3 regions of the Lactobacillus sp. ESL0263 genome follow, and region 2 is predicted to be linked to each of the others. Evidence: predicted binding sites of a transcription regulator. Region 2 holds the regulator's gene; each other region holds the start of a gene.

The links. The regulator Rex, encoded in region 2, represses fermentation and respiration genes when NADH is low (regulators of the CRP and FNR family bind a similar motif). The targets are predictions, from matches to a motif close to TTGTGAANTANTTCACAA.
Region 1: the regulator Rex is predicted to act here: its motif matches at 2,338-2,355, upstream of F5ESL0263_RS04770 (class II fumarate hydratase).
Region 3: the regulator Rex is predicted to act here: its motif matches at 4,357-4,374, upstream of F5ESL0263_RS07680 (FAD-binding protein).

The regions. Positions count from the first base shown of each region.
Region 1 is NZ_REHL01000004.1:577,200-588,265, forward strand. Features, by position in the region: gene F5ESL0263_RS04765 (flavocytochrome c) at 1-826, opposite strand, end outside; gene F5ESL0263_RS04770 (class II fumarate hydratase) at 845-2,248, opposite strand; gene F5ESL0263_RS04775 (copper-translocating P-type ATPase) at 2,437-4,476, opposite strand; gene brnQ (branched-chain amino acid transport system II carrier protein) at 4,606-5,985, opposite strand; T-box leader at 6,127-6,365, opposite strand; gene F5ESL0263_RS04785 (copper homeostasis protein CutC) at 6,417-7,055, opposite strand; gene F5ESL0263_RS04790 (N(4)-(beta-N-acetylglucosaminyl)-L-asparaginase) at 7,078-8,031, opposite strand; partial or broken gene F5ESL0263_RS04795 (DASS family sodium-coupled anion symporter) at 8,165-9,581, opposite strand; gene F5ESL0263_RS04800 (FAD-binding protein) at 9,602-11,066, opposite strand, start outside.
Region 2 is NZ_REHL01000005.1:11,190-22,255, reverse strand. Features, by position in the region: gene rimI (ribosomal protein S18-alanine N-acetyltransferase) at 1-397, shown strand, start outside; gene tsaD (tRNA (adenosine(37)-N6)-threonylcarbamoyltransferase complex transferase subunit TsaD) at 390-1,439, shown strand; gene F5ESL0263_RS06070 (GNAT family N-acetyltransferase) at 1,483-1,887, opposite strand; gene F5ESL0263_RS06065 (PhzF family phenazine biosynthesis protein) at 2,097-2,966, shown strand; gene F5ESL0263_RS06060 (ABC-F family ATP-binding cassette domain-containing protein) at 3,003-4,934, opposite strand; gene F5ESL0263_RS06055 (redox-sensing transcriptional repressor Rex) at 5,236-5,880, shown strand; gene groES (co-chaperone GroES) at 6,059-6,343, shown strand; gene groL (chaperonin GroEL) at 6,361-7,989, shown strand; gene F5ESL0263_RS08775 (5-oxoproline transporter, DUF979 family subunit) at 8,161-8,430, shown strand; gene F5ESL0263_RS08770 (5-oxoproline transporter, DUF979 family subunit) at 8,490-8,591, shown strand; gene pcp (pyroglutamyl-peptidase I) at 8,613-9,260, shown strand; gene mutS (DNA mismatch repair protein MutS) at 9,425-11,066, shown strand, end outside.
Region 3 is NZ_REHL01000006.1:278,674-289,739, forward strand. Features, by position in the region: gene F5ESL0263_RS07670 (FAD-dependent oxidoreductase) at 1-1,196, opposite strand, end outside; gene F5ESL0263_RS07675 (LysR family transcriptional regulator) at 1,402-2,313, opposite strand; gene F5ESL0263_RS07680 (FAD-binding protein) at 2,410-4,218, opposite strand; gene F5ESL0263_RS07685 (hypothetical protein) at 4,538-5,044, shown strand; gene F5ESL0263_RS07690 (SLAP domain-containing protein) at 5,199-6,188, opposite strand; gene F5ESL0263_RS07695 (SLAP domain-containing protein) at 6,214-7,179, opposite strand; gene F5ESL0263_RS08735 (SLAP domain-containing protein) at 7,204-8,160, opposite strand; gene F5ESL0263_RS07705 (asparaginase) at 8,365-9,333, opposite strand; gene F5ESL0263_RS07710 (carboxymuconolactone decarboxylase family protein) at 9,444-9,764, opposite strand; gene F5ESL0263_RS07715 (cupin domain-containing protein) at 9,764-10,177, opposite strand; gene F5ESL0263_RS07720 (MerR family transcriptional regulator) at 10,167-10,604, opposite strand; gene F5ESL0263_RS07725 (TetR/AcrR family transcriptional regulator) at 10,835-11,066, shown strand, end outside.

The sequences.
Region 1 (11,066 bases), on a different contig from region 2:
CTTCACCACGTAAGCCTTCACCAATTAAATACACGTGATCAGTATCGGTCTGTGCAGTTGGATGAACTTGAATAAAGTCCATTTGTTCAAGCTGTGCATCAACTTCTTCAGCTAGTTTTAAGCCATCGCCTGTTGCTCCAGGCTGATTAGTAGTTTTAAAATCAACCAAATCAGGACGATACTTTTTGATAAGTTCTTTAGAAGAACCAAAACCACCACTTGCTAGTAAAATTGCCTTAGCATTTACTGTTTTAGTACCCGCAGGTGTTTCAACTTCAACACCAGTAACTCTTTGCTTATCAGCACGGATCAGTTTCGTCACTTTAGTATTGTTAAACACAGGAATATTTTCTTTTTGAATCTGTTCAAGCGCACCTGATACAAGATAATTACCTACTGGAGCCATTGAAGCGGGACGATGAGCTCTCTTTTTACTCATTCCACCTGTAATTGTCAGATTAGTTAATTCAATTCCGTGATCACTTAACCAATCAATTGCTAAAGCTGAGTGATCAACAAAATAGCGAAGTAGTTCTGGATCGTTCAAACGTCCCCCACCCTTTAACGTTTCCTCATAAAAGTCTTCTTTGTTATCAATGATACCTTCATTGATTTGAACAAGACTTTCAGAAGCATTCATTCCAGATGAAGCCCGATTAGTGTTACCACCAAGTTCAGGGTTTTTCTCAAAAACGGCTACTTTTAATCCTAATTCATTTGCTTGAATTGCAGCAGTAAGTCCTGCTCCACCCGCGCCAATAATTACAGCATCGTACTCATTGGCAATCTCAGAACTATCATTGGGTGTAAAAACAAATTTAGCCATCAAATTCCTCCTGTAAATTTAATCTTCTGGTTCTGTTCGATCAATATTAGTCATTTGCATGTAATCCATCCATTGATCGTATTGTTCCTCTGTTAACTCGCCACTCTTCAAAGCTGCTTCTTTAAGCGTTGTTCCTTCTTTATCTGCAGCTTGTGCAATCTTAGCCGCAGCATGATAACCAATATGAGGTGACAATGCAGTAACTGTCATCAATGAATTTTCTAGTAATTCATCCATCTTTTCTGAGTTAACTGTTAAACCAGAAATCATCTTATCAGCAAAGCCTTCAATTGTACCTGTCAAAATATCGCATGAATCCAAAAAGGCAGCAATCATGACGGTTTTAAAGACATTCATTTCGAAGTTTCCTTGTGAAGCAGCAAAAGTGATTGTTGTATCATTTCCAAAAACTTTAGCAGCAGCCATGGTCACTGCTTCAGCTTGAGTTGGGTTAACTTTACCAGGCATAATTGAAGAACCTGGTTCGTTAGCAGGAATGTTTAATTCATGATAAGCAGCTCTTGGACCCGAAGCTAAGAAGCGAATATCTTGCGCAATTTTAAACATATCTGCTGCTAGAGTCTTTAATGCTCCATGAACAACATCAATACCAGAATGATGAGCTAATCCCCAGAATTTGTTGGTCTTAACTTTGAACTCATGACCGTATACTTCGGATAATTTAGCAACAATTTTTTCTGTCATACCTGGAGCAGCATTCAGTCCAGTACCAACAGCCGTACCACCAATTGCTAATTCATATAAAGTAGGTTTTAACTCTTGAATGTATGATAAGTCATGTTTCAGAGCAGAAATATAGCCAGAAACTTCTTGCCCAAAGGTAATCGGAGTTGCATCTTGCAAGTGCGTACGTCCTACCTTTACAGTTTTCCAGTATTTATCTTGCTTAATCTTTAATTCGTCAATTAAATGCTGAATAGCTGGCTCTAACTTATCAAGTGCTTCAACAGCTACGATATTCATTGCAGTAGGATAAGTATCATTAGAGGATTGACCACGGTTAACATCATCGTTTGGCAAAATATTTAAGCCAGGGTGTAATTTATTAGCTAAATTGGCAACAACTTCATTAACATTCATATTGCTTTGAGTACCAGAACCTGTTTGCAATACGTGAAGTGGAAAATCTTTGCGCAGATCTTCATCACTTAATTGTAAAAGATGATCAACTGCATCTTCAATTGCTGCACCTTTTTCTTCTGGTTCATCGCCTACTTCTACATTTGACTCAGCAGCAGCCTTTTTCAGGTTTAAAAATGCACGAATAATTGCCAGCGGCATGAGTTCTCCACTTGGAAAGTTATTTCGACTTCTTTCTGTTTGGGGTCCCCATAATGCGTCCTTAGGAATTTTTACGGGACCAATAGTGTCACTTTCAACACGGTATTCTTCTTCGCTCATTTGCTTCTCCTTTTTAACTTATATTTCTATTTTAACTGAAAAATATTTCTTTCGCGACCTCACTATTTATGATACGCGTTATTTAATTTTTGTTCAATATTTTTCAAATTAAAGTGCTATCATTTTAATTATTTAAAAAGTGTATAAAAACAAAAAAGGCACCTTTCTCTAGTTGCCTTTTAATAGTTTTATATTCGGATTGTTTCCGCATTGATAGCCACAATCACAGTTGAAAGCGACATTAAGATTGCGCCAACTGCTGGTGGAAGAAGAATTCCAATTGGAGCTAAAACACCTGCAGCAAGTGGTAAGGCTATAATGTTATAGCCTGCTCCCCACCATAAATTTTCAACTGTCTTTTTCTGTGTGTTTTTAGCTAGCTTTAAAAAATTGATGATATCAATTGGATTACTATTAACCAAAACGACATCAGCGGAATCAATTGCAACATCAGTTCCTGTACCAATAGCCACACCGATATCAGCTTTTGCTAAGCTAGGAGCGTCGTTAATTCCATCTCCTACCATCATTACCTTATTGCCATTAGCTTGATACTTTCCGATAATTTTTTGTTTATCTTCTGGCAAAAGCCCTGAGTAAACTTCTGTAATTCCCAGTTTTTCTGCAATACTATCCGCAACATTTTCATTATCACCAGTTAACATTACTGGAATAATGTTTTGGGCTTTAAGTTCTTTAATTAGTGAAATTGCTGTTTTCTTGACTTGATCACCAACTGCAACATAGCCGAGCAGATTGGAATCCTGTAAAAGATAGCTTACCGTATAATCAGCAGCAGATATTTTAGGAAAATTATTAACTAAAGAACGAGCGGTTTTTTCATTGACTAATTGATAATATTTGCCATTAATTGTTCCAGTAACACCTTTACCCGAAACAGTTTTGCTATTTGATAACGGTAAAAGACTGATTTTATTTTCATCGGCAAATTGCAAGATACTCTTTGCAATTGGATGCGTTGAATCTTGTTCAAGCGAGGCAATTAATCTTAATACACCTTCCTTATTGATTGTTTGGTTTAGTGTATCAAACTGACGAACCTGAAATTTTCCTTCAGTCAGTGTACCCGTCTTATCCATTACAACATATTTAATTTTTTGACTAATACCAATTACATTGCGGTTTCGAATCAACAGTCCATTTTTTGCACCAATTGACATGCTTTTTGCATTTACAAGGGGAATAGCTAAACCTAATGCATGTGGGCAGGCAATGACTAGCACTGTAACCATCCGCTCCAGTCCGTTACTTATTCCTTTTAAACTAGTCCAGACAATTAGAGCAATGACACCAATAATTAGTGCTGCATAAAACAACCAACCGGACACGCGATCTGCTAAATTCTGTAAATTAGATTTATTCATTTGCGATGACTGAACTAACTTGTTTACGTTTGCCAAAAAGCCTGAGTTAGCTGAACTGGATACCTTAACTACAATTGTGCCGGAACCATTGATTGAACCACCGATCACTTTATCATTAACTTTGCGTGTTACACTTTGTGATTCACCTGTAACCAAGGATTCATTAATATCGCTGGAACCATTAATGATAATTCCGTCTAATGGTATGCTCTCACCTGGTTTAACTAAAACAATTGCATCCTTTTGTACACCGTTAATTGAAACATCTTTTGTCTGACCATTATCTTGAAGATGGACCTTATCTGGTAATAATTTAGCTAGGTCATTTACTGAACTATTTGCACTCATCATGGAAGACATTTCAATCCAATGACCTAATAACATAATTAAAATTAGGGTTGCCAACTCCCAGAAAAAGTCCATTACCTGATTTTGATTATGTAAGATATTGTTTTCAACAAAAGCATAGATACTATAAACATACGCCGTAACAATACCAAGGGAGATTAAGGTCATCATTTCAGGTCTTTTTGCTTTTAACTCATAAAAAGCACCTTTTAAAAATGGTTCGCCACCATAAAAGAATAGGATAGTTGCAAAAAGAGCTACTATCCATTCAGAACCGTTAAAAGAAAATTGAAAAGGCAAACTAATTCCCATTGCTGGTGATAAAAACAGTATCGGTAATGCAAGCACTAGAGAAATCCAAAATTTTTGTTTCAGATTTCCCATGTCCATCATCTGATTTCCGTGCATCATCATGTTTCCACCACTCATTTGCATTGATGAGTGGTGCATTTTTGTCCCAGACTGAGCACTTTTATTTTTACCTTGATTGCTCATATTCATATCGTTCAAAATAATCAGCCCCACTTCTTTTTACATCAATTTAATTAACTCTTTAAGTTAAATCTACTTTTATCAAGCAGTGATGTCAAAGAAGAGGCTCTAAAAGTTGAACTATATGAATTGTTATGCATCTTGCAATTTAGCTTTGTGATAAAAGTGAACAGCAAAACCAATAGCCAGCCCAAGAACAGTTGGAATAACCCAATCCATACCAATGTCTGAAAATGGTAAGAAACGATATTGAATCGATTTTAGTGCTAATGCCCAGCCCTGTTGACTAATTGCTGGAGGAAATGACGCAAGCATATCAAAAACAGCTGGAATTAGTGTTAACCCAACTCCCCAATAATAAACAACTGGATCATGATCAAAAAGAGTACCTGAAATTGACAAAATAATTAAAACCATTGCAATCGGATATAAAAACATCAACATTGGTGTGGACCAAGCAATAATCGTATCTAAGCCAAAGTTAGCCGTTATAAAGGAAACAAATGTCATGATAGCAAGCCATGCGTGATAGCTAATCTTTTTGAAACTACGGTGAAAGTCTTGCGCAAATGCTGCAATTAAACCAACAGCAGTAGTCAAACATGTGAGTGTAACTAGAGTTGCAAGAAGTGCATGGCCAACATCCCCTAAATAATAAGTAACGATTTGATTAAACGTTGTTCCACCCTCGGGTGCAATTTTAAAGTGATTTAATGTAGTTGCACCTAACCAAATTAAGCCGATATAGATAACCCCGATCGCACTTGTAGCAATCACACCCGCTCTCGCGGTTACCTTAGCATTACTCTTAGCAGATGTCTTACCTAATTGATTAACGGCAGACACAATCGTATAACCAAAAGCAAGACCAGCTAAAGCATCCATTGTGTTGTATCCTTGCAGGAAACCGTTAAAAAATGGCATTGTTTGATAAGCTGCCGTAGCACTTTGATTTTTAGCTGCGCCCATTGGCGAATGAGCTGCAAGTAAAAATACCGAGAATAATAAGACTAGAAACAGTGGGTTTAAAACTTTTCCAATACTGCTTAAAATGGTTGATTGCTTATATGCAATGATAAAAGCTAAAATAAAGAAAATAGCCGAAAAAATTAATAAACTAATTTTCGCATATTTTTGTGGCAGCACTGGTGCTAACCCGACCGAAAATGAAATGCTTGCAGTACGTGGTGTTGCAAATAATGGTCCTAGCGTCAAATGAATTAAAACCATAAAAATCAATGCAAATTTAGGTCCTAAGGGCTTTCCAATATCATAAACACCTTTAGCATGACTAGCACTAATCGCTAAGACAGCCAGTAAGGGCAACAAAACTGCTGTCACTAAAAAGCCAAAAGTTGCCATCCCCCAATTTGCTCCAGATAATTGGCCTAAATGGATTGGAAAAATTAAATTTCCAGCTCCAAAAAACAAACCAAACAATAAAGAGGCGACTACTAAGTATTCCTTCCAACTTAATGGCTTTTTATTAATATCGTCTTTAAATTCTTCCATTTTACTCTCCTACCTTTTCATATTTCTGTATGTCTTCAATAGATGCCTACTTTAAAAAATACTTTTCATTTCTCTCACTTTCTAGCATGTACTTTAGCTTTGAACTTTGTAAAAACCAATAAAAAAAGCACCCTGATTTTCATCAAGGGTGCTTTAGCACGGTACCACCTATTTTACCAACGAACAAAATGTCGTTAGGTCACTTCACGTACGGCATAACTGCGATACGCTAACACGATAATGGGTGTCACCAATATTAGCTACTAAAATTCACCATATAGCTCAAAGTTACTTTCAGACTACTCTCACGGTTCATTTTCAGCAAACAGAACTCTCTAATACGCTTTAAATAATCTTACTCTTCTTTTCATTGCTTTTTATATTAATTATATTTTAATTATTGTCTTATTTTTTGTCAATAATTTTTTTGTTTAGCTCACGATTTTCGTCCCGTGCATTTGATCAACATCGAGCTCTCTAGCTACTTTAGCTATGTTTTGAGCAGTTATTCCACCGCCAGGAAGAATTTCAATTTTATTTTTAGCCCAATTAATAATTTCTTTTAAGTGAGGGTAATTATCGGAAATAGTTTGCTCTAAACTGCCCCCGTGCGTCAAAATGCGTTTAACTTTTTTAGAGCTTAACCAATCAATAGCATTTTGTTGCTGATTCTCAGCTATCTCGTCAAAAGCCATATGCATTACAACTTCCAAATCTAGGATATGAGCCAGTTGAATCAATTTATTCATATTTTCTTGATCCAGGTCACCATTCATATCAATACACCCAAAAGTAACACCGTCTGCTCCTGCCAGTGAAGCCATTTCAATATCTGAAAGCATAATGGTTATTTCATCTTTTGTATAAACGAAATTGCCTGCTCTAGGTCTAATCATTACCACCACTGGGACATTCAAGTTATGCGCATATTCCACGACTTTTTTAGTTACTCCAAATGAGGGTGTCGTACCACCAACAGCCAAATCATTATTAAGTTCAATTCGGTTGGCTCCTGCAGCAATCACTTTAGGTACATTAGTAAAATTTTCAACGCAAGCTTCTTTTAACATTCTCTATCTTTTTCCTTATAGCTTAGTCAATTGTTGACTCTGTTCTTTTTTGGTAATCTGCCAACCATTTTTTTGTCATTGGGAAAATTTTAGTCCTATCTTTTGCCGTCGGTTGAGCAATCATGATTTTTGCCTCATGCTCATTATTAGAAACACAAAAAGCAAACTCAACATTTGTTGCAACTCCCCATTCTCCTTTAGAGTTTAAGGCAATCAACGAAATAGCATCACAACTTCCATAACGATCCTTTAAAGTTTTAGCAAAAGAAAACAGTGCCTGATCACATGCATTTTGAGGTGACTGTCCCTCGGCCATTTTACGAACAATCTCGTAGGACAAGCATCCCTTCATAATATCCTCACCTAGTCCAGTTGCAGCAGCAGCACCAACTTGGCTATCAGCATAAAAACCTGATCCAGATAAAGGTGAGTCTCCAATACGCCCATCTTTTTTCATAAATAAACCAGATGTAGATGTTGCGGCTGCCATCGAGCCTTGCTGATCAAGCGTTACCGCACCAACTGTATCGTGGCCATCATAGGCACGGAGTTGCTCCTGTTGATTAACATTTAGACGCTCTTGCCATTCTTTTTTGGCTTTTTCTGTTAGCATATTAGTCATTTCAAAACCATTTTTGGCAGCAAACTTCGTTGCGCCATCACCGACTAAGAAACTATTAGTTTTATTTTCACTTAATTTCCGCGCCACTGAAACGGCATTTTTAACATTTTCTATTGAAGCAACTGATCCTTGCGCAAATGTATCGCCATCCATAAAGCCAGCATCCATTTGCACTATGCCCTCTTCATTCGGCAAGCCGCCAAAACCAACAGATTTGTAGTGTTCATTGTTTTCTACAACATTAATTAATTTTTCAACTGCATCACCAGCATTAATTCCTTTATCTAAAAGTATACTAGCTTCACTTAAGCCATCAAATGACATTCTCCAGGTTGATATTGCTGCCCAAGTCATAATTTTCCTTCCTTTACCATTTCTTATCGTTAATCTTATACTAGGCCTAAAATTGTGACAAGCACTTACAGAATACAAAACCAAAGTAAAAAGATTCTAAGCATCTTATACCAGAAGCTTAGAATCTTTTTAATTACCACATTCCAATTACTTTAGTCCAAATCAAACCGCCACCAAGCCAAATGACGTTTAATATTACACCAATGATCGCACTCAACTTCCACCAATCTTTATTTGATACATAACCAGTTGAAGAAAGAAGTGCTGCGGGACCAGCTGAATAACTTGAAGTCGATAGGTAAAGTGAGCCATCTAAAGCAAGCATTAATGCAGCCATAACAGGTGGAACACCGGCTCCGATTGCAATCGACAAAAAGCCAGCGTATAGTGCAGAAATTTGTGTAGAAACACTTGGGAACAAATAGTGTAGATAAAAGTAGGCTAAAAATAGAATTACTAAAACTACAATCCAGTTCATTCCGTGTAAGGCACTGCCCAATGTTTTTGAGAACCATGGGAAGAAACCAAGAGTCATTAGCTTTTGTGACATTAACATGATAATTGACAACCATGTGAGAATATTCCAAGCAAAGCTTTGGCCTAGAATGTCTTTAACATTAATTACTCCAGAAATTAGCAAGAGCGCAACTGCAATAAAACTTACCAATGTTGCATCAATTCCAAACTCTGGACCAACTAACCATAATGCAACAGAAAGGATGAAGACTATACCCATTATTTTTTCTGCTGTGGTCATTTTCCCAAGTTCTTTTAACTTAGTGTCTGCCCAATTGTGTGCATTAGGAGTTTCTTTAATCTTAGGAGGATAAATTTTGTACAAAATAAATGGAACAACAAGCAATGAAATTAACCCGGGTACAATTGCTGCTAAAAACCATTGCATCCATGAAATCGAAACATTTTGCGTTTTAGCAATTCCTAAAGCAACCATGTTTCCTGCTAAGCCAGTTAAAAAACATTGTCGAGGTTACAATATTTACTTCGTACTCGTTAAATACTAAATATGAACCCATATCACGCTGTGTACCTTTTTTAGGATCAGATCCCATTTCCTTAGAAAGATTGTCAATAATTGGGTACATAATTCCATTAACCCGAGCGTTGTTACTTGGTATACCTATAGCTAAAACGGTTTCCACCAAGGATAAGGCATATGCCAAGCCTAGTGTTTTCTTACCAAAGGTTTTGACGAAAAAGTAAGCAATTCGTTTACCTAAACCCGACTTAATAAATCCAGCTGCCATAAACATACACATTGCAACCATCCAGGCAGTAGAATTTCCAAAACCTGCTGTGACTTCTTCCATTTTAAAAATACCAGTTAAGGTAGCAATAACAATTGCAATGATTGTTGTTGCCATCATTGGTAATGGCTTAGTCACACAGGCGACAATTGTTCCAATAAAAATAGCAAAGAGGTGCCATGCTTGTACACTGATAGCAGCAGGCTTTAAGGGTGTAAGAAGCCACAGACCTATCCCTATTACAAGTGGTAAAATCCACTTTTTCCATTCAAACTTATCTAACATATTTTTTCTCCTTAACAATTTTATTTTGCTTTACTAATTGCAGCCTTAACGGCATTCTTTAAGGCCTGAGTAGTAGTTGAAGCTCCAGAAACGGCGTCAACTTCGACTGAGTTTTGCTCTACCATTTCTTGTGGAACACGCTTAATTGCAACTGCGCCTATTCCTTCAGTTTCGTGATTTTCTAGGACTTCAACATTTTTAATTGTTTGGTTTTCATATGTGACGCGAACTAAAACACGACCGCCAATACCTGCCTCTGAAGAACCTATATACTGATTCTCCTTTAGACTAATTTGATCTTCCTTATTTCCATCTATTAAGTCATTAATTCGTGGTACAGCATTTTCTATGGTTATCTTTTCTTTGTTCTTCGTCATTCTTGCAGCGTTTTCTCCAGCTATTTGGCCAAAAATCAAGCACTCAGCAAGGTTGCCACCTCCTTGATAGCTATTGGCACAAATGCCACCTAGTTCACCAGCAGAATAAAGCCGTTTGATAGGTTGACCATCAATCCCAAGAACCTGAGCTTTTTGATTATGCTCTGGACCACCTTGAGTATTCAAAACAGCTGGAGCCAGCTTAATTGCATAAATTTTTCCTGTTAAATCAAAGCATTCCATACTTTCTGGCGCACGATTAAATTCCAAGTCTATGCCTTCTTTAGCAAATTGATTGAATTTCTCAATGGTTTTTTCCAGGTTATCTGAAGGTACTTCGATCTCGGACGCTAATTTATCGACAGACTCAGCTTGAATTACTTTTTCAAAGAAAGTTTGATACTTTAGCTTGCCAGTTTCTTTTTCTTCCATGAATTTATCATATTGCTTCTGGTCAAAAACAAGCCACGCATTATCAAAAGCATGGGGCAATAAGTACTCGCCATGTTCATATATATGTCCATGACGATATTTTGCATCTTCCCTCATAAAACGACTGCCATCATTAGCGACCGCAAAAATAGAACCAGACTTAACATTTTGCCAACCACTAATTTGACGTCCACGTTCATTCTCGCCTTCGGCAATGACATAGCTAGGAACAATACCAAGAGACTCATAATTACTCATGTGCCACATCTTTGCCCCTACATCAGCAGCCATTTTAATACCATCACCATTATTGTATAGCGTTCCTAATGGAGTTAATTTTTTGACATGTAGATAATCTTGCTGCATTTGTGTATTGTTTTCGAAACCTCCAGTAGCAAGAATAACTGCCTGTTTAGCATGAATGTAATAGTCTTTATGATTGCGACTAATGATGACACCAGTAATTTCCTTATCGTTGGGATTTTGGATAAGTTCCATAGCTCTAGAATTTAGCCAAACGTCAATTTGCTCTGAACGGTCTATAACTTTTTTCCGAATTTCCTGCCATAACCCAGCGTCAAAGTCGCGATTATGAACTAAAGCAAAATCAAATGTTTCCGCACCAGAAAATTCAGGATACTCACAAAGTTTGTTTTTCTTAGCTAAATGATCTCCT
Region 2 (11,066 bases):
GACACCATGGTCAGCCGCAATTTTTCAAGTTGAACTAATTAAAGAGGATTCACTGTATTTAGTGGTTTATCACGGTTCGAGACTAGTGGCAATGATTGGGATGCGCAAGATGAATACTGAAGCCCATGTTACTAACATAATGGTTGATCCGGAGTGGCAACACCAAGGGTTAGGTACATACTTGATGAAACTGATGATTGACTACGCGCAAAAAGCTAACTGCAGTTTTATTAGTTTAGAAGTGCGAATTGACAATGAAAACGCCAAAAAGCTCTATCAGGCTTTAGGCTTTACAGTTAAGTTAGTTCGTCCAAATTATTATCAAGACGTGCATAAAGATGGATTGAATATGGTGCTGGATTTAACAACACAAAAGAAAGGGATTGACTTTGGATAGTAAAAAAGATATCCGTATTTTGGCATATGAAAGCTCATGTGATGAGACTTCAACTTCAGTTGTCAAAAATGGTCGCGAAATTGAAAGTTTAATTGTTGCTACGCAAATTAAAAGCCACCAGCGTTTTGGTGGTGTTGTGCCGGAAGTGGCAAGTCGCCACCATATTGAAGTAATTAGTCAAATTACTAAAGAAGCTTTGGCTGAAGCTAATGCTACTTGGAATGATATTGATGCCATTGCTGTAACTTATGGTCCAGGATTGGTTGGTGCGTTGCTAATTGGTGTTAGTGCTGCTAAAGCTGCTTCAATGGCAACAGGGTTACCTTTGATTGGTGTCGACCATATCATGGGTCATATTATGGCAGCCCAATTAACAGATGAAATTATTTATCCTGCATTGGCACTTCAAGTCTCTGGCGGTCATACTGAAATTGTTCTTTTGAAAGACCCAACTCATTTTAGAATTGTTGGTGACACAAGAGATGACGCTGCAGGGGAAGCATACGACAAGATTGGACGCGTTCTTGGTGTTAATTATCCGGCTGGTAAAACTATTGATGATTGGGCACATCAGGGTAAAGATACATTCAATTTTCCACGTGCAATGATGGAAGACGACGATTATGATTTTTCGTTTTCTGGATTAAAGAGTGCGTTTATTAACACCTGTCACCATGCGGATCAGATTCATCAAGAATTAAATAAATATGATTTGGCGGCTAGTTTTCAAGCTGCGGTGGTTGATGTTTTAGCTCATAAAACAATCAGGGCAATCAAGCAGTATCAACCGAAAACCTTCATTATGGGTGGGGGTGTTGCTGCTAATTTAGGTTTACGTGATCGAATGGAAGCTGAAATTGCTAATCTACCAGAGAATTTAACTCCTAAAGTTATTTTGCCAAGTCTAAAATTATGTGGTGACAATGCAGCAATGATAGGTGCTGCTGCCTATAATCTCTATAACGAAGGTAAATTTTCAGATTTAACTTTAAATGCAGATCCTTCGCTCGAATTACCTTACGCAACAGAAATGTTAAAGTAAAAACAAAAAGACTCAACTTTTAAGGTTGAGTCTTTTTTAATGGTTAATATTCGTGATAAAAAGCAACTAATTCACCTTGATCGCAAGATGTAAAGCCATTTTTTTCATAAAAGGCACGTGTCTTAGGTTCTTCCATTGTCAAAAGCACTTGTTGGCGTATGTGACGAAATTCTTTACATACTTTATTAATCAATGTTGAGCCAATTCCCTGGTTTTGATACGCAGGTAAAACCAGTAAGTCTTGAATATAAATAATAGTCAAGCCATCACCAACGACACGAATTAAGCCGATTAGTTGATCATGATTGAATGCGCCAAGCACATAAAGTGAATTATGGACAGCTTGCTGAAGTAGTTCAGGTTTTTCTGTATATGAAGTCCAGCCTACACTTTGATACAAGTTAATTAGCTGTTTTAGATTAATATTCTTATCGGTTAAAAAATTCATTTTGTCCTCCTTAATTTATTTACAAATTAAAGAGCAATACGTAATTTCTCCATTTCATAACCTCGCTTTTTAATTAATGGTATTAGGTAACCTTCATTTTATGAAAAGTAGGTCTAAAAGACAAGATGCTTGAGAACTTAATTAGCTATTCAGTATTTAAAGTTGAAATGTTAAACTAGTTATTTATAAAACTAGTGGAGGATGTATTTATGCAACACAATTATGTGGCTTTTAGCCAGGCAGATGTTTTTACCCAAATACCTTATCAGGGTAATCCGGTCGCAGTAATTATTGATGGTGACAAGTTTAGCGATGATGAAATGCAAAAAATAGCGAATTGGACCAACCTTTCGGAAACCACATTTTTATGTTCGCCAACGAATCCTGCTGCTGATTATCGTTTACGTATTTTTACCCCTAAAGAAGAGCTATCCTTTGCAGGTCACCCAACGATTGGCTCAGCAAAAGTGGCATTGAATAATGGACTAAAGCCTCAGCATCCTGAATACTTAGTGCAAGAATGTGCTAAAGGATTGGTGCCAGTTTATATGAAGCAAGACAAACTATTCTTTGCCTTACCTGAACCTGAAGTAAAACCAATTCCATCAGATTTATTAGAAGCAATTGCTCAGGCTCTAGGGCTCCCAAATATTCATTCAATTAAGTTAGCTAAGGTAGTTGACGTTGGAGCCGTTTGGTACACTTTATATCTTGATACGGTTGAAACTGTTCTCAGTCTAAATCCAGACGATCGCCAACTAGTGTCATTATTGCCAAAAGGCACCTCAGGTGTAACTGTTTTTGCCTTGACAGATGGAAAAACGGAAGTTGAAGTTCGGTCGTTTGCACCAGCACAGGGTGTGCATGAAGATCCTGTTTGTGGGAGTGGGAATGGTGCAGTAGCAGTTTTGGTTAAAGAAGAGCAGCTATTAGCAAAATCTCACTATCTTGCTAGTCAAGGCCAAAAATGTGGGCGCTCCGGGTTAATTGAAGTTGACTTAGATAATCAGGGTCAAATTCTAATTGGCGGACAAGCTGTTGAGTGTATTAAAGGTCAAATTGCGCTGCCAGAACGGTAAAAAAAGACATTGCAGGTTTATGCAATGTCTTTTAGTTTATTCAAAATCATCTAATGCAGTGAGAGCTGTTTCCCAGTCATCATTTGCCTTGTCTAATTCGGTTTGAATGTCTGTTAATTTTTCTTGAAGTGGTCCAAGCTTATCAAAATTAGTAGCAATTTCAGGGTCAGCCATTTCAGTTTGAATTTCTTCTTGCTGTTTTTCAAGTTGATCGATTTTTGCTTCAGCAGCTTCTACTTCACGTTGCAACTTCCGTTTTTGTGAATCGCGCTGCTTTTGTTCTTGATAAGAAAGCTTATTGGTTGATTCATCAGAAGGATTTTCCATTTCTGTTTCATTTTGCTTAACAGGAGCCGCAACCGCAGTATCTGCCGTTTTAGCTTTTTCGTTAAGGTAATATGTGTAATCACCTTCATAAACTTTGGCATGCTGGTCTTTAACTTCAACGATTTTGTTGGATAATTGATTAATAAAGTAACGGTCATGTGAAACGAACAGTAAGGTGCCATCAAACTTTTGTAAGGCTTGTTCAAGCACTTCCTTAGCTTCTAAGTCTAAGTGGTTAGTAGGCTCATCCATTAGCAGAAAGTTGTTGTGTTCCAGAGACAAGACTGTCAGAGTCAGTCTAGCTTTCTGTCCACCTGAAAGTTGCCCGACTGTCTTATCAATGTCTTTAGCCGTAAAAAGAAAACTTGCTAGAATTGAACGTACATCCCGTTCGGGCATTGTTTTATGGCGATCCCAAATTGTATCAAGCACCGTCTTGGTCGGATCAAGCAGTTGTAATTCTTGATCATAATAACCGATGTCAAGAGAGGCACCATACTTGATCGAACCACCCTTTGGCTTTAATTCCTTCATGACAGTTTTAAGTAGGGTAGATTTACCAACTCCGTTAGGGCCAATTACTGCAACACGATCGCCCTTGTTAACTTGCAAGGAAATATCTTCGACCATGGTTTTTGTTGGATAGCCAATGGTTAAGTCACGTAAAATTAATACTTCTTTTCCGGAAGGGCGTTCACTTCTAAAGTTAATTTGAACCTTGTTTTTATGTTTAGGTGGAGTGATCCGTTCCATTTTTTCTAGTTGCTTACGTCGACTTTGGGCACGCCTAGTGGTTTTAGCTCTGGCAATATTCTTTTGAATGAATTCCTCATCCTTTTTGATTTTTTCTTGTTGTCGCTCGTAAGCCTCTTCTTGCTGCATGTTGCGTAACTCACGCTCAGCAACATAGTTAGAGTAGTTTCCCTTAAAAACAGTTAGTTTACCAAATTGTAATTCAAAAATTTGGTTAGCCAAATGATCTAAAAAGTACTGGTCGTGGGAAACAACCAAGATAGCACCAGAATAGCTCTTTAGATAGGTTTCTAACCAGTCCAAAGTATCTAAATCAAGATAGTTGGTAGGCTCATCGAGCAAAAGTAGGGGTGGCTTACGTAACAACAGTTTAACGAAAGCTAATCTAGTTTTTTCACCACCCGAAAGACTACCAATTGTTTTTGTCCATGTTGATTCAGGAAAATTAAAACCATTTAGAATACTCTTAATATCAGACTGATAAGTGTAACCGCCTTGTTGTTCAAAGTTAAATTGAAGCTGATCATACTGTTTAAGCAGCTGCTTATCTTCGGGATGAGCGGCAATTTTTTCCTGCAGAGTATGAATATTCTGGCTCATTTGAATTAGCGTAGCAAAAACAGTCAACATTTCATCCCAAATGTTGTTTTCTTCGTTTAAGCCATTTTCCTGTGCAATATAGCCAACGTCGATGTCTTTATTAATCGTGAATTCGCCATGTGTAGCTTCTTCTTCACCGGTCATAATTTTTAATAGGGTAGTTTTACCAACCCCATTTGGTCCCACTAGACCAATTCGTGCATTTGAATCAATTGAAAAATTGACGTTCTTAAATAGTGTAGTAGCGCCAAATTGTTTCTCTAAGTTGTGTCCTTGTGCAATTATCATAATTTTTCACCTAAAAACTATTTTAGCATACACTGCAGTGCGATAGTGGACGGATTATTGAAGGGAGGCAAAAACGAAGTTAGTGAAGATCTGGTAATTATCAATTTGTTAAGGAATGTGCAAATGAATTTTTACTAGGTCAAGATTTTTTAAGAGAAAAACTGAAATTAGCCCCTTTTTTATTAATTCAAGATTGTGAAAAAAACATTTGCAAATGCTATCAATTTATAGGTAAAATAATACTAATTGATGAGCTAATTCACAAATAACTCTTAGGCAAAATAAGTTGGAGGCTTTTAAAATGGAAAAAATCAAAATACCGACTGCGACTGCGAAAAGATTACCGTTATATTATCGCTATTTAATTATTTTAAATGAGGCAGGTAAGGAAAAAGTTTCGTCGACTGAATTATCAGAAGCTGTTCAAGTAGATAGTGCTTCAATTAGACGTGACTTTTCATATTTTGGTGCTTTGGGTAAGCGTGGCTATGGATATGATGTAAAGAGTCTGCTTACTTTTTTCAAAAAGATTCTTAATCAAGATACTCTAACTAATGTTGCCTTAGTCGGTGTTGGTAATTTAGGACATGCGCTTCTTAACTATAATTTTAAGCGGAGTAACAATATCCGTATTTCCTGTGCCTTTGATATTGACCCTAAGATTACTGGTAAAATTTTGAGCGGTGTGCCAGTTTACGAGATGAGCGAGTTGAAGAAACAATTAAGTGACCAGCAAATTACTATTGCCATTTTGACTGTTCCATCTGATTCTGCCCAAAGAACTGCTGATGATATGGTAGAGGCTGGCATTAAGGGGATCATGAACTTTACCCCTATTCGCTTATCTGCTCCAACTGGTGTAAGAATTCAGAATGTGGACTTAGCAACTGAACTACAAACATTGATTTACTTCCTTGACTCAGATAAGGGTAAGGATAATCAGTAACAAACCCAATAATATCAACGTTTTAAGCAAATTAGCACTTTGATGAAAAAAGTGCTAATTTTTTCTTGCTTTTTTTTGGAAAAGGGGTTATTATCATATTTGTAAGTTAGCACTTGGGTAATAGGAGTGCTAACCGACAAGTAAATAAAAATGAAATTAAACAATAGGAGGGACAAACGTGTTACAACCAATTGGTGATCGCGTGATCGTAAAAGTTAAAGAAGAAGAAGAAAAAACTGTAGGCGGAATCGTCCTTGCTTCAAATGCAAAAGAAAAGCCAACAGAAGGTGAAGTTGTTGCAGTTGGTGAAGGCAGTTATGCTGACAACGGCGACAAGATTCCAATGTCTGTCAATAAGGGCGACGTTGTTCTTTACGACAAGTATTCTGGCACTAATGTTGAATACGAAGGCGAAAAATTCTTAGTCCTTCATGAAAAAGATATTTTAGCAATTGTTAAGTAATCTAAGGAGCGGATATTATGGCAAAAGACATTAAATTTTCAGAAAAAGCAAGACGTTCCCTATTAAAGGGTGTTGATAAATTAGCTGATACTGTTAAAGCAACTATCGGTCCTAAGGGTAGAAATGTTGTTTTGGAACAATCATACGGCAACCCAGAGATTACTAACGATGGTGTGACAATTGCTAAGTCAATTGAATTAAAAGATCACTACGAAAACATGGGTGCTAAGTTAGTAGCTGAAGCAGCACAAAAGACTAACGATATTGCCGGTGATGGTACTACTACTGCAGTTGTTTTAACTCAAGCAATTATCCGTGAAGGAATGAAGAACGTTACTGCTGGTGCTAACCCTGTAGGTGTTCGTCGTGGTATTGAAAAAGCAACTAACGCAGTTGTTGATGAATTACACAAGATTAGCCACACAGTTTCTTCAAAAGATCAAATTGCTCAAGTTGCTTCAGTTTCTTCAGCTTCAAAAGAAGTTGGTGATTTAATTGCTGACGCAATGGAAAAAGTTGGTAATGACGGTGTTATTACCATTGAAGATTCACGTGGTATCGAAACTGAATTATCTGTTGTTGAAGGTATGCAATTTGACCGTGGTTACTTATCACAATATATGGTAACTGACAACGACAAGATGGAAGCTGACTTAGACAACCCTTACGTTTTGATTACTGACAAGAAGATTTCTAACATTCAAGATATCCTACCTTTGTTGCAAGAAATCGTTCAACAAGGTAAATCATTATTGATTATTGCTGATGACGTTTCTGGTGAAGCTCTTCCAACTTTAGTATTGAACAAGATTCGTGGTACTTTCAATGTTGTAGCTGTTAAGGCTCCTGGTTTTGGTGACCGTCGTAAGGAACAATTACAAGATATTGCTGCTCTTACTGGTGGTACAGTAATTACCGAAGACCTTGGTCTTGAATTAAAGGACACTACAATTGCTCAATTAGGTCAAGCACGTCGTATCACTGTAACTAAGGACTCAACTACTATTGTTGATGGTGCTGGTTCAGAAGATGCTATCAAAGAACGTGAAGATTCAATCAGAAAGCAAATTGCTGATACTACTTCAGACTTTGACAAGAAGAAGTTACAAGAGCGTCTTGCTAAGTTAACTGGTGGTGTAGCTGTTATTCATGTCGGTGCTGCAACTGAAACCGAATTGAAAGAACGTAGATACCGTATTGAAGATGCATTGAACTCAACTCGTGCTGCTGTTGACGAAGGTTACGTAGCAGGTGGTGGTACTGCTTTAGTTGATGTTGAAGATGCAGTTAAGGGCCTTAAGGGTGACAATGCAGATGAACAAACAGGTATCAACATTGTTTTACGTGCTTTAAGTGCTCCAGTTCGCCAAATTGCTGAAAACGCTGGTGAAGATGGTTCAGTTATCTTGAACAAACTTGAGAGTCAAGATCCTGAAGTTGGTTACAACGCAGCTACTGACAAGTGGGAAAACATGGTTGAATCTGGTATTATCGATCCAACTAAGGTTACTCGTACTGCATTACAAAATGCTGCTTCAATTGCTGCTTTATTATTAACTACTGAAGCAGTTGTTGCAGAAATCCCAGAAGACAAGCCTGCAGCTGATCCTAACGCTGCTGGTGCCGGCGCTCCTGGTATGATGTAATAATTATTTTGCTGATTCAAAAGAGTCGTTCAATTGAGCGACTCTTTTTTTATTGCTGAGTTTTAGCTTTTCCTCTTAGCTTTCTCAAAAAGCGTTTATGAGAAAGTTAAAAAAGATAATAATATTAATATGTCTGCTTGTATTATATTTTGTCACAAGAAAGGAAAGCTGATGGGATATTTATGCTTACTTGGCGTTCTAGTGATCGTTGTAGGTTTTATTCTAGGAGTAGACACAGTTGCTGTTGTTGTGATTTCTGCTTTGGTATCAGTCTTAGTATCAAGAATTGATTTTGTTTTTACGAATTTAATGGTGCGTTCGGTTGGATCTGCCGGAATTCTGCCACAATTATTAGCAACATTGGGAACTGTTTTCACTGTCTCTGGTGTTGGTCAAGCAACTTCAAAAGCAATTTCTGGACTATTGGTAACCATCTATTAGGTGTTATTCTATACTGTGTAGCAATAGCAGCAAACTTTAACACTTTGCCGGTTGCATTAATGGAAATGAAAGATCCACTAGGTGTAATCAAACAGCAATATCCAATTGCGTTAATTATGTTGCTTGTTCACATTATCTTGATGTACTTCTTAGCTTTTTAATAGTTAGAAAAGAGAATGAAAATGAAAATTTTAGTAACAGGTTTTGATCCATTTGGTGATGATAAAATAAATCCTGCAATCGAAGCTGTTAAACGGTTAGACGATGAGATTGCTGGTGCAAAAATTATTAAAGTTGAAATACCAACGGTTTTTGGTGATTGTGCTGATGTTGTGCATGATGCGATTGAACAACATCAACCGGATTATGTTTTAAACATTGGTCAAGCTGGCGGCCGTTATGCGCTAACTCCAGAACGAGTTGCGATTAACTTTGATGATGGCAGGATTGCTGACAACAAAGGTTATCAACCGATTGCGACACCAATTCATGAAGATGGTCAGAATGCGTACTTTACCCAATTGCCTGTTAAGGCAATGGTTAAAGCAATCCGTGAAGCTGGAATTCCTGCATTGGTTTCAACAACAGCGGGTACTTTTGTCTGCAACCACATTATGTATCAAGTTCAGTACATGATTGATAAGGAATTTCATGACCTTAAAGCTGGTTTCATGCATATTCCATTTTTACCTGAACAAGTCGTTGCAAGACCTGATACACCAAGCTTAAGTTTGGCTGATGATGTAAGAGGTATTACTGCAGCAATTACTGCTATCGTTGAAATGGACGGCAAAAAAGACCTTCATAGTGTTGAAGGTCACATTGCTTAAGACTTATTAACTAAGTTAGTAAATTGGTTTACAAAATCAAATATTTGTAAAAAAAGAGATCGTTTGTTGCGGTCTTTTTTCTTTTGACAGATAGTTTAGCGTATAATGATAACAGTAACGCAAAAGAAGAAGAGGAACAAATGGCTAAAGCAAATTTAACTCCGATGATGGAGCAATATCACGAAATTAAAAAGCAATATCCCGATGCTTTTCTTTTTTATCGCGTCGGGGATTTTTATGAATTGTTTGAAGACGATGCCGTCAAGGGTGCACAGATTCTTGAGTTAACTTTAACGCACCGATCAAATAAATCAGAAAATCCGATTCCAATGGCGGGTGTTCCTCATGTTGCAGTTGATTCCTACGTGGATACTTTGGTTGAAAAGGGTTATAAAGTAGCGCTATGTGAGCAGCTTGAAGATCCTAAAGAAGCTAAAGGGATGGTCAAACGAGGTATTATTCAACTAGTTACACCAGGAACACTAATGAACGACAAGCCAAGTGAGGCTAAGGAGTCCAACTATTTAACTTCCGTTGTTACTACTAAAAACAGCTTCGGTTTGGCCTATAGTGACTTGTCGACTGGTGAAATTTATACGACACATTTAAAAACTTTTGCGGCCGTTTCAAATGAACTACTATCATTGCGAACTAGAGAAGTTGTTTATAATGGACACTTAAGCGACCGCGACAGTGAATTTTTGCATAAAGCTAATATTACAGTTTCAGAGCCGGCTGAATTAACTGGTAATCACGCTGAAGTTTCATATGCCCAACAGAATTTAACTAATGAGGCTGAAAAAGAAGCAGTTAAGCAATTAGTTGGTTACTTGTTGCAGACACAGCGTCGCAGCTTAGCGCACTTACAGATTGCTCAAAGTTATGAAGTCAGCCAATATTTGCAAATGTCACATACTGTTCGTGACAACTTAGAATTAACTGCTTCGGCTAAAACAGGCAAAAAAATGGGCTCACTTTTTTGGGTGCTCGATAAAACTCACACTGCAATGGGTGGCCGTCTTTTAAAACAGTGGCTTGCTCGTCCACTTTTGTCGGTTAATGAACTGAATAACAGACAGGAAATGGTCCAAGCTCTCCTTGATGGTTATTTCACACGCGAAAACGTTATTGATTCGCTAAAGGGCGTCTATGATTTGGAAAGACTAACGGGACGAATTGCTTTTGGTAATGTTAACGCTCGTGAACTTTTGCAACTAGCACATTCACTTCAAGCTGTTCCCGACATTTTGACCTCTTTGGCGAATTCTGATAACCCCGTGTTACAGAACTTTGCGCAAAAGATTGATCCACTAAAAGGAGTTGCCGAGTTAATTAGTTCAACCATTGTCGAGCAACCACCAATTCTGACTACAGAGGGTGGCTTGATTCGTGAAGGCGTTGACAGTCAGCTAGACCGTTATCGAGATGCAATGAATAATGGTAAAAAATGGCTAACTGAGATGGAACAGACCGAGCGTCAGAAAACTGGAATTGATAATCTGAAAGTTGGTTATAATAAGGTTTTTGGCTATTATATTCAAGTCACCAATTCAAATAAGAGTAAGGTGCCATTAGATCGTTATACACGTAAGCAAACCTTAACTAATGCTGAAAGATATATCACACCAGAACTAAAAGAACACGAAAATTTGATTTTGGAAGCTCAAACCAAGTCGACAGAACTTGAATATCAATTATTCGTCAAATTACGTGAAGAAGTTAAAAAAGATATTTCTGCTTTACAAAAATTAGGTGCGCAGGTGGCTGAGCTTGACGTCTTTTGTTCGTTTGCGCAAGTGGCCGAAG
Region 3 (11,066 bases), on a different contig from region 2:
TCACCTTGCTCGCACATTTCGTTATAGCGTTTAACAGTTGCAACCAAGTTGTCTTTTGGTAATTCCAGCTTTTCAGCTAATTCCTCAATTGTGTCGGCCTTTTGAATCATGCCGTCATCAATCCTGCGTTGTATTTCTTCCTTGTTTTCCTCAGTATTGTAAATGCCAGGCCAACCTAACCGTGAACAGCCCTGGGTATCAAATTGAGCCAAATGATCCATTGTGTCTTCTGACCAAATTTGTGCTTCCAAGTAGCCAGGCTGCTTAGCCATTGCATTAACGTCAAATTGATAGGGAACACTTTCGTTACCAAAACGTTCACCATTAAGGTTTACTTTTAGTAACGGATAAGCACCCATCCAAAAGTATCCGGGACCCTTAAAGTCGATTTGATAGTGGTCTTCAGCATTAGTGCCAACTGGTACAGCACCACGATCAAAAATAATTTCAGCTGGTTCTTCATCACGAGCAGCTCCCACTTTAAGACCAGCAAGAATACCTGAACCATCATCACGAGGTCCATCTGAATAAACATTTTTCTTGTAGCCAAGTGGATCCCACTTCTTCATTAATTCGACGTTTCCACCATAACCACCTGTACAGATAATGACTCCCTTATTGGCATGGTATTCAGTTTTTTCACCACTAGAACGGTCACTTGTAATGATGCCGGTAACAGCACCACTACCATCCGTTACTAATTCTTCAAGCTTAGTATTATATTTAAGAGTTACTCCGAGCTCTTTAATCTTATCAATCATCCAATCACCATAATGAGCCCAACCATTATCAGGGGTTGCGATTGCCAATTCGGTGTTAAACGCGGTATTAACAATCGTTTCATAATGAGCATCAGATTGCGGTCTTAAGACTCCACCATTAGGCTTCAAAATGTTATCTTCCAGCCAGTTAGCTGTTTCATCCGTGTGATTAGCCCAGGTCCATAACAAACGTTCATCAACATTATCTTGGAAAAACAAGGTTAAGAAGTTCATCAGTTTAGCTTTATCAACTTTAATGCCAGCTCTTCTTTGTGCATTACTATCTAGTGCTGCAAAGAATGAGCGGTAGAGAAATTGGGAACTCCCTTGTTTATCAATTAACAGGACTTTAGCACCCTTTTCGGCGGCTGCGCATGCTGCCATTCCACCGGCATTGCTTGCTCCTGCAATAATAACGTCATAAGTATTGTCCATTTTTTATCCCTCACTTTTAAAGCAATTTTTCTAACCGCTTTCATCATACTGCTAATAAAGTGAATCTCTGCACCATCTTTAGAATTGAAGATTACTAAATGGAATGTTCAACTATTTTAAAATTTAGTTGTCATCAAAAAAGCACTTATATTCCAACGCTTCAGCGTTAAATACAAGTGCTTTTCATTATTTTTATATTTGTGAGTTACTTATTTATATTTACTTGTGAATACTCTTTAACTGCACTCTCCAATGTCTTTAGTACTTCTTCCAAAACTGATTTATTCGAAAAAGAGTCCATATATGCAATTCCATAAGGAGAAATATCGTGATAATCAATCGGAACATAAGTAATACCCTCAGATTGTGAATCAGCAATGAAGTTCGGCAAAATCCCGTAACCCCAGCCTCCACGCACATAGATATCCATTGCGAGAAAGTCTTGGACAAATTTAATATGCTCCATTCCCAAACTATTAACTAAGGTAGTTTGAAAGTTCATTTGAACATTCAATGAGCTGTTAGGATCCAGCAAAAAAATATTTTTGTCCTTCAAATCAGCCATTGTAACTAGCTTTTTTTGAGCAAGTTCAGAATCTTGTGGGCATGCAATAACCACTTTTCCCGTAATCAGTGGCTCAAACAAAACGTCATCAACAATATCAACGTCGTCACGTGCAATCGCACAAATATCAACGTGATGGTTTAATAATTCGCCAATCGAATTATTAAGGACAAAGACAAATTGGACATTAATATTGCTACCAGATTCACGAAGCTTGCGCAAAAAGATTGGTAAAATTTTTTGCTCTAAGGGCGTGTCGCAAACTCCGATTCGCAGCAACGTTTCTGGATCATTTTTCTTACTTTGCAAATACGCTACAGTATAATCCATATCATCAACAACATTGCGTGCAACACGGTAAAAATACTTACCAGCGTTGGTCAATGAAATACGATGGTGTGCACGATTAATTAACGTCACACCAATTGTATCCTCAAGATCCTTGATATTTTTTGAGACCGCAGATTGAGAAAAATTGAGTCGCTCTGCAGCAATTGTAAAGCTTGAATTATCCACTGCTTTAATAAAACAGCGCAATTGAGTAAAGTTCATTTTCCTGTCCATTCAATTAATATAAGTTATTGGATTGGTATTAAAGTAATTGTACAGAAAAAGGCCATCCTAACCAATGGCCTTTTCATTTTTGAATTATTTATCGATTTTACTTAATGCGTCATTAACCGCATCTTTTAGTCCGCGACTTGTGCTTGAAGCACCAGAAACTGCATCAACATCAACTTTATTTTGCTTAACCATTTCTTCAGGTAATGTCTTGACTGCCTTTAAGCCGTAATCTTCGGATTCTGCTTGCTTTAGAACTTCAATCTTCTTCAAGTTCTTGTCCTTGTCCGCAGTAACACGAACGACGATTTCGCCGCCCATACCGCCATTTGTTCTACCAATATATTGATCTTTGCCGGTTTCAAAAGTTTCATGGTTAAGGTCAGAAGTTAAGTGAACATCATGACTAGAAGCACCAGTTGCTGCATCAACAGTAACATCGTCTTTAGCCTTAGCAGCATTTTCACCAGCAATCTTACCCCAAATCAAGCATTCAGCAATGTTGTTACCACCTTGATATTGGTTTGCACAAATACCACCAAATTCACCAGCTGAATATAGGTGTGGAATTGGTTGACCTTTAGTATCCAAAATTTCAGCTTGAGCATTTCTTCTTGCTCCACCTTGGGTGTTAAGCATTGTCTGCTCCATTTGAATAGCATAAATTGGGCCATCAGCAAACACACGCATAGTCTTTGGATCACGACGGAACTCAGGATCATCACCAGTTTGAGCAGCTTTGTTGAAGCGTTCCAATGAATCTTTCAAAATAGCAGGATCTACCTTAATCTTATCTGCTAGTTCTTCTACAGAGTCGGCCTTAACTACATTTTCTTTGTATACTGGATAACTACCAATAATTGGGTCTGCATCCAATTCTGCCTTTTTAGCTTCATCAAAAATTAAGTATGGGTGCTCTTGATTGATTGGCACTTTCCATTGGCCATGATTCTTAATGTGACCATGACGGTTTTCTTCAGCTTCATCGAAGTATCTTGTACCATCATCACCAATAACAAATGAACTACCATGAGCAACAGCAATATTCTGTGCACCAAGCATCAGACGACCACGTTCACCCTTTGGCACTGCAAAAGCCATTCCGTGAAGTAAGCCAAGTGATTCAAAGTTGTGCATGTGCCAGAAGTCTGCACCGACTTGTTCAGCCATCTTGATGCCGTCACCCTTATTGTAAAGAGTTCCTAAAGGTGCTAATCTCTTGGCGCCAAGATAATCTTCAACCATGGTTTGGTTATTTTCAAAACCACCAGTTGTCATTACCACACCATTTTTAGCTTGAACCTTAAGCAGTTTACCTTCGCGTTCAATCAAAACCCCTTCAATCTTACGAGTTTCAGGGTCTTGAATCAGTTCCTTGGCAGGTGTGCTGTACATAACATCAATATTGTCCTTACGTTCAACTACTTTTGCTCTTAGAATTTTCCATAAAGCTGCGTCAAACCAAGATTCGCGAACAGTTGTAAAATCATAGGATTCTGATCCTTCAAATTCAGGAAATTCTTCGTAGGCATGATGCAAACGTTCGGGTGCGTATTGCTTTGCACTGCATGGCTTTACACCTAAATATTTTGTGACATAGTTTGGTGTGTTAACCATCCCTTTAACGTAAGTATCAATCATCTCTTCGTCAAGTGACATTGGTGCAGTCAAGTTCTTGTAGTACTTCTTTAACTCATCAAAATCATTACCAGTTCCGATCAATTGGGCCGAATAACGTGTGTTGCCTCCTTCATGACCTTCTGGTGCTGCATCAACAAGCAGTACTTTTGAGCCACTATCAGCTGCAAAGCGAGCAGCAGTTGCACCAGCACCACCAAAACCTAGTACAACAACATCGTAATTAGCATCCCATTTAGTATCTTTTTGATAAATCATGATTCTATCCTTCTTCTTTTTTGTAATCACTTTCATTAATAAGTTAATTTTATCACTAATATTACTTTTGGAATGATTTATTTTAAAAAATTAGCCCAATTAATTAACGTTAATTTGACAAAAACTTACTTCTATTACTTGTGTCATTAATCACATATGCGCTTTTTAATACGCTTACATCGAAGATTCTGTCATAAATTATCTTTATATCTTTCTACCACTTTATCTGGATTGTAATTTATTAATGTTACTCTGATTGTTAATTTAAATAAATAGTAATATAATAATTAAAATATTATTAAATAAAGGGGGTAACTTAATGAAACTTAAAAAAATATGGATTGCACTCATAGCTATCATTAGCTTAGGAGTTTTCGCAAGCAACACTTCAGATGTATCCGCAAAATCAAATACAGCAGTATATCCAAAAAATATGCGTGGCACATGGTATCATTATGATAAATATACTAAAAAGATGAAAAAATCTGTTTATACTAAAAATAAGAGCTTTTTTTATACAGATGGGAAAAAACTTGTAGGATATTTACACAACAAACCCAAATCTACTCCAAGATACAGCAAAAAAACCGCTGGCTGGGAATACATTATGGATCATACAAAAGTTAGAGGAAAAAACTGGATTACACTATATGGTTGGGATCAATCTTCAGGTGCAGGAGCACATTTTAATGTTTCTAAACTAAATGGTCATTGGGTATTAACCAATGCTACCGGACCAACATTTTATAGCTCAGAGCATTGGTATCGCTCTGCAAAACTTGCTAAAAAGTTAAGAAATCATCATTACCCAGGTTTTGCGTACTAATTAGCTTAAAACAATAATTTACCAAAGTTTATCAGCATTTTATCTAAAATAGTAAGTAACACCATCTATACTTAGCAAATCATTTAAACGCTCAAAAAGAGTAGCCATAAAGAGGCTACTCTTTTAATTTCTTTCAGTTATTATTTACTTATAACTATTTCGCAACATTGGCAACTCGAATATAGCGATTTTTGCCAATGCGGTAATATGCCTTTCCTTTAATACGGTAGGTTTTGCCATTGGTTGTTACTATACTGCCCTTTTTCAATAGCTTCTTTGACACGCGTTTGCCTTTGCTAGTGTATCGATAAGAAGCTTTACGCAATCTTACCTTGCGTGACTTAGATGCATTAATCAAAGTTGAATTGTCACCTGTGGTATTATCAGCATTATCAGATGAACTGCTAGTGGATGAGCCTGTTTCAGTGCCTTTAGCTGGATCATATGCACCTGTTAAATGACCTGTCTTTTTGTACGCGTCAATAACATTTTGAACGTACTCACTTAATTGATCTATTTCAGTTTGAGTAGTATCCATACTATTTGCTCTGCTTTCGCGCACATTAATATCAGCAACAACTTTTTCATCATTTGCACTTAATTTATTAAAATTAATTTTGCGTGTAAAATCAGCCATTACATTTCTAAGCTTATCTCGATTTACCGACGCAATATCAGGATTATTGCTATCTACTGGATGGAAGTCACTAGATGATAAATCGGGATTGTTGGTAGCATTACTTACTAAAGTTGTACTGTCAGATGGATAATCAGTTAAATACCAATCATTCGCATCAACGTACTTTTCATTAATTAGTCCGCCGCCAGCATCTTGAATACCCTGCATGCCTGGCTTACCACCAATAATCAAAGTTAAATAGAATGGCCGTGCAGGTATTGAAGTTGATGGCTTACTTTCCATATAAATATCCCTTACAACTTTAGTCCCTGCCCGATAGACTCGACCCGAGGGTCCTTTTAAATCATATTTTAAAGTACCATATTGTAGCCATACTCTATCAGTTTTAGTAGCCGCACTTACTATTTGAGTACTGTTTTCAGCAATTACGACTGCACCCACACCTGTTAATGCAATTGCGCATAAAGCTGCCGCTATTTTAGATGTTAATTTACTCTTTTCCATTTTTTACTCCTTAAGCTAGACTAGTTCAACTTTTTGCAACATTAGCAACTCGAATATAGCGGTTTTTACCAATGCGGTAATATGCCTTTCCTTTAATATGGTAGGTTTTACCATTAATTGTTACTATGCTGCCCTTTTTCAGCAACTTCTTTGATACTCGTTTACCTTTGCTAGTGTATCGATAAGATGCTTTACGCAATCTTACCTTGCGTGAACTAGAAACATTAGTTGAAGTTGATTTATTATTTGCTGAGTCACTGCCACTATTACCAGTAGTATTAGATGGCTTATTATCAGCAATTAAATGACCCGTTGCCTTATATTTAGCAATTACGTCATTAATTTCTTGTGTCAACGTATCAACACTCTCTTGTGTTGCACCCATATCCTTTGCATAATCAACACGATCTTGTAGGTTCGTAACATATTTCATTTCGGATGCAGATAATTTTTGGAAATTAACGGTTATTGTAAATTTAACATATGCACTATTTAATTTAGAAGTATCTGCAACTGGAACATCAGAATTGCTACTATCTACTGGATGAAAGTCTCGTGACTTTAAGTCAGTAGAGTCACTAGTATTATTAACTAATACAACATTGCTTGCTGGATAATCAATTTCTTGCCAATTATCATAATTTACATATGTTTCTGAAATTGAACCGCCACCAGTATCTTGAAAAATGTTTAAGCCAGGCTTGCCGCCGATTTGCCAAGTTAAATTGAAGCTCCTACCAGGTATAGATAAATCTGGCTTGTCATCATCATATGTAGTACGAACAACTTTAGTACCCGCAGGATATACTCGTCCAGAAGGTCCTTTCAAAGCATACTTTAAAGTGCCATATTGTACCCAAAGTTTTGTTCCTTGGTGATTCGCTAAAACAATTTGGGTGTTGGAACTTTCAACTATCACTGCACCCACACCTGTTAAAGCAACTGCACACAAAGCAATTGCTATTTTTGTGGATAATTTACTTTTCTTCATTTTTACTCCTTAATCTCAGTTAGTTTAATTCTTTACGACATTGGCAACTCGAATATAGCGGTTTTTACCAATGCGGTAATATGCCTTTCCTTTAATATGGTAGGTTTTACCATTAATTGTTACTATGCTGCCCTTTTTCAGCAACTTCTTTGATACTCGTTTACCTTTGCTAGTGTATCGATAAGATGCTTTACGTAATCTTACCTTGCGTGACTTAGAAATGCTAGCAGGATTCTTTGTAATAGTAGTATTACCATTATTTGCGCCATTTTTGGTTGAACTAGAATTATCAGCACTAGCTATATGACCTGTTGCTTTATATCTGGCTATAGCATCATTAATTTCTTGAGTTAAGCTATCAACACTTGCCTGTGTTACACCCATTGCCTTAGCTGCAAAATAACGATTTTGAAGGTCTGTACCATATCCTATATCTGCTTTAGAATAGTGTGAAAAATCCAAGCTAGTATAATCTAAAAATGTAGCATCGAGTTTTGAGGTGTCAGCTACTGGAACATCTGGATTATCACTATCTACTGGATGAAAATCACTCGATTTTAAATCGGTATAGTCAGTAGTGTTGTTAACTAAAACAACATTATCTGAAGGATAATCAATCTCATTCCAATCGCCATAATTTACGTATGCCTCAGCAATCTCGCCACCACCTACATCTTGCAATAATTGATTGCCAGGAATTCCACCAATTTCAAGTGTTAAATAGAATGGCTTAGCAGGGTAAGAAGGTTTTGGCTTGCTATCATAACTTAATTCACGAACAACTTTAGTGCCTGCAGGATATACTCGTCCGGAAGGTCCTTTCAAAGCATATTTTAAGGTGCCATATTGTAGCCAAACTTTGGTGCCTTGATGATTCGCTAAAACAGTTTGGGTGTCAGAATTTTCAATTATCACTGCACCCACGCCCGTTAATGCAACTGCACATAAAGCAGTTGCTATTTTTTTATTGATTTTTAACATTATAAATACTCCCGTGCTTTTTAAAATATATTAATTATTAATTTAATAATAAAGCCATCTTTGTTTTAATACAAGTAGCTTTATATCCGTCACATGAACTATTTATATTTTCAATTTAATGCTACAGCGTACGCAAAAAAGAAGGAAGTTATCTTCCTTCTTTTTACCAAGATATTTTTATATTCATCTAAGCGAAAATCATTGTTAATTATTGAGATATTTCTTTAATTCCTCACCCTTAAGTCCAGCGCTAAGACCAACTAACAGTTTGATTCTAGCTTTTGGTCCGGTTAATCCACGACAGAAAATGATACCCATTTTAGCAAGATTAACGCCGCCGCCCTCGTAGTCGTAAACTGGTTCAGCAATCCCATTAAAGCAGCGTGATACTAAGACTAGCGGGATATTGTGGTCAATTAAAGATTGCAGCTCAGGCAAAGTCTCTGGTGGCATGTTTCCGGCACCCAAAGCTTCAATTACAATGCCGTTAGTTTCAGGTTTGTTTAATGCGTGGAGTAGCTCGGTACCCATTCCAGCATATGCTTTAACCAAATAAACATTTGAGACAACATGATCAATTGGTTCATGCGCTTGTGGTTTAATCGTTTGAACATAATTAACATGCCCTTCCGAAACAATTCCAATTGGACCAAAAGTTGGTGTCCGAAAAGTTGCAACATTGGTGGTGTGGGTTTTGGTCACATAGCGGGCTGAATGAATCTCATCATTCATTACCACTACTACACCTTTACCCACTGATTCAGGTGAACTGGCAACTGTAATCGCAGTTCTAAAGTTATATAAACCGTCGCTACCCACTTCATTAGACGAGCGCATTGCACCAGTTACCACAACTGGCATTTTACTTGAAATAGTTAAATCTAAAAAGATTGCCGTTTCTTCAAGCGTATCGGTACCATGGGTAACAACTGCACCAAAAAAGCCTTCTGCTTCGGCACGACGAATTCGTAAAGAAAGTTCAAGCATTCTTTGAGGTGTCATATGCGGTGACGGTACATTAAAAATTTCTTCCGTTACTAATTCAACTTCGCCTTTATTCTCTAGCTGAATGGTAGCAAGTGGATTTTGGTCATTCGGTTTAATATTGCCATCTGCATCTTCAGACATTGAAATAGTCCCACCAGTATGCAAAATCAGAATTTTCTTTGTCATATTCGTCTCTCCTAGCTATAAGCGGTTAAGCCAATTCTAACATTTATACAGCTCGGATTGAAATGATTAAAACGGAATTTTTACGCCTTAATTAGAGACTCTTTTGATAATTATTCGCAGTAAACTTCTTTAGCTAAATCAAAGGCAGTCCACGCATTAGGCCAGCCACAATAAAAGGCTAAATGAGTAATCAGTTCTACCATTTCTTCTTTGGTGACGCCATTAGTTTTTGCAATATCCATGTGCGATTTTAATTGTGGATATGCTCCTTTGGCCATCAAAGCAGCACAAGTAATCAGGCTGCGATCACGTGCTGGCAACTGCTTTTCGCGAGACCAAACTTCACCAAATAAAACATCATCATTTAATTCTGCAAATTTAGGAGCAAATTCACCTAAATTATCACGTCCTGCTGTTTGTTTTTTCATAATTATTTCTCCAATCCTTGATAATATTCATCTGTTACAGGCTCTAGCCATTCCGGTGTTCCCGCTGTAATTGCAAGGTGCGCAAACCAACTATCTTTAGTAGCACCGTGCCAATGCTTGACACCATCATGAACTACCACTACATCTCCAGGATGTAGTTTTTGCGCTGGTTTATTCTCTTCTTGATACCAGCCCTCACCAGCAGTTGCAATTAAAATCTGGAAGCCATTGTTATGCTTATGCCAATTGTTGCGGCATCCCGGCTCAAAGCTAACATTCGAAACACCAACATTTAATGCAGAATCTGCAACTAAATTCTCTAAGTAACTTTGACCAATGAAATATTTTTGATATGCTTCATTCTTTTCGCCTAAAGGAAACAAACCTTTTTTGACGCTTTCTTCATTATTTGTCATTCTTGGTCTCTCCAATCTGTTTTAGATAAACTGCAAAAGTTTCGTCGTCAGCAATGCTGTGATCCTGCTTTGCCTGGTACCAGTCGATTTTTTGTCCAAGCACTTTCATGCTGCTCTTCAGCTCTAGCAATCTTTTCTCAGCACTAGTTTGAACTTCTTTTAACAAAGCTAGTCGCTGTGGAATAGTTGCATCCCCTTGGGCACGCAGCTGGATGTACTCTTTTAATTGCGGAATTGTCATTCCAGTACCTTTTAGATGTAAAACAAACTCAAGCCAGCTGAGGTCATCATCTGTATAGTAACGTTGCCCAGCTTTATCTCTTTTGGGAACAAGTAATTCTTCTTGCTCATAGTAGCGTAAAGTCGATGGTGTCAAATGCGTTAATTCACTGAATTGACCAATACGATAATGTTCTTTTGCAGTCATCATTACTCCTAATTAACCTATTATTTTTAACAACCTTACGATATTCCTTCAAGTGCACTTTAAGTCAAGCGCTTTTTAATTTTTACGTTTTATTTTTTATTTTAAAACTTTTATCTTTTACGTTTTATTTTTAAATTTTTATTTTTTGACTTTTAATGGGTATTTTTGCTTGCCAAAATTTCGACCGACTTGTAAAATGACCGTTGGTCATTATTAAAAAGGAGACAATTATGCACGTCTTAACTCCTGAAGAAAAACAAGCCAAAAAACAGCTGATTGCAACAGCTGCGAGCAAGCTTTTTCAAGAACACGATTTTAACGAAATCTCAATGGCACAAATTGCCAATGAATCTGGCGTAGCAAAAGGTACATTATTTAACTACTTTAAAACCAAAGAAAATATTTTTATGTACCTTCTTTTATCCGGCTACCAAAACTATTTAAAAGAGGTCTTATTCGACT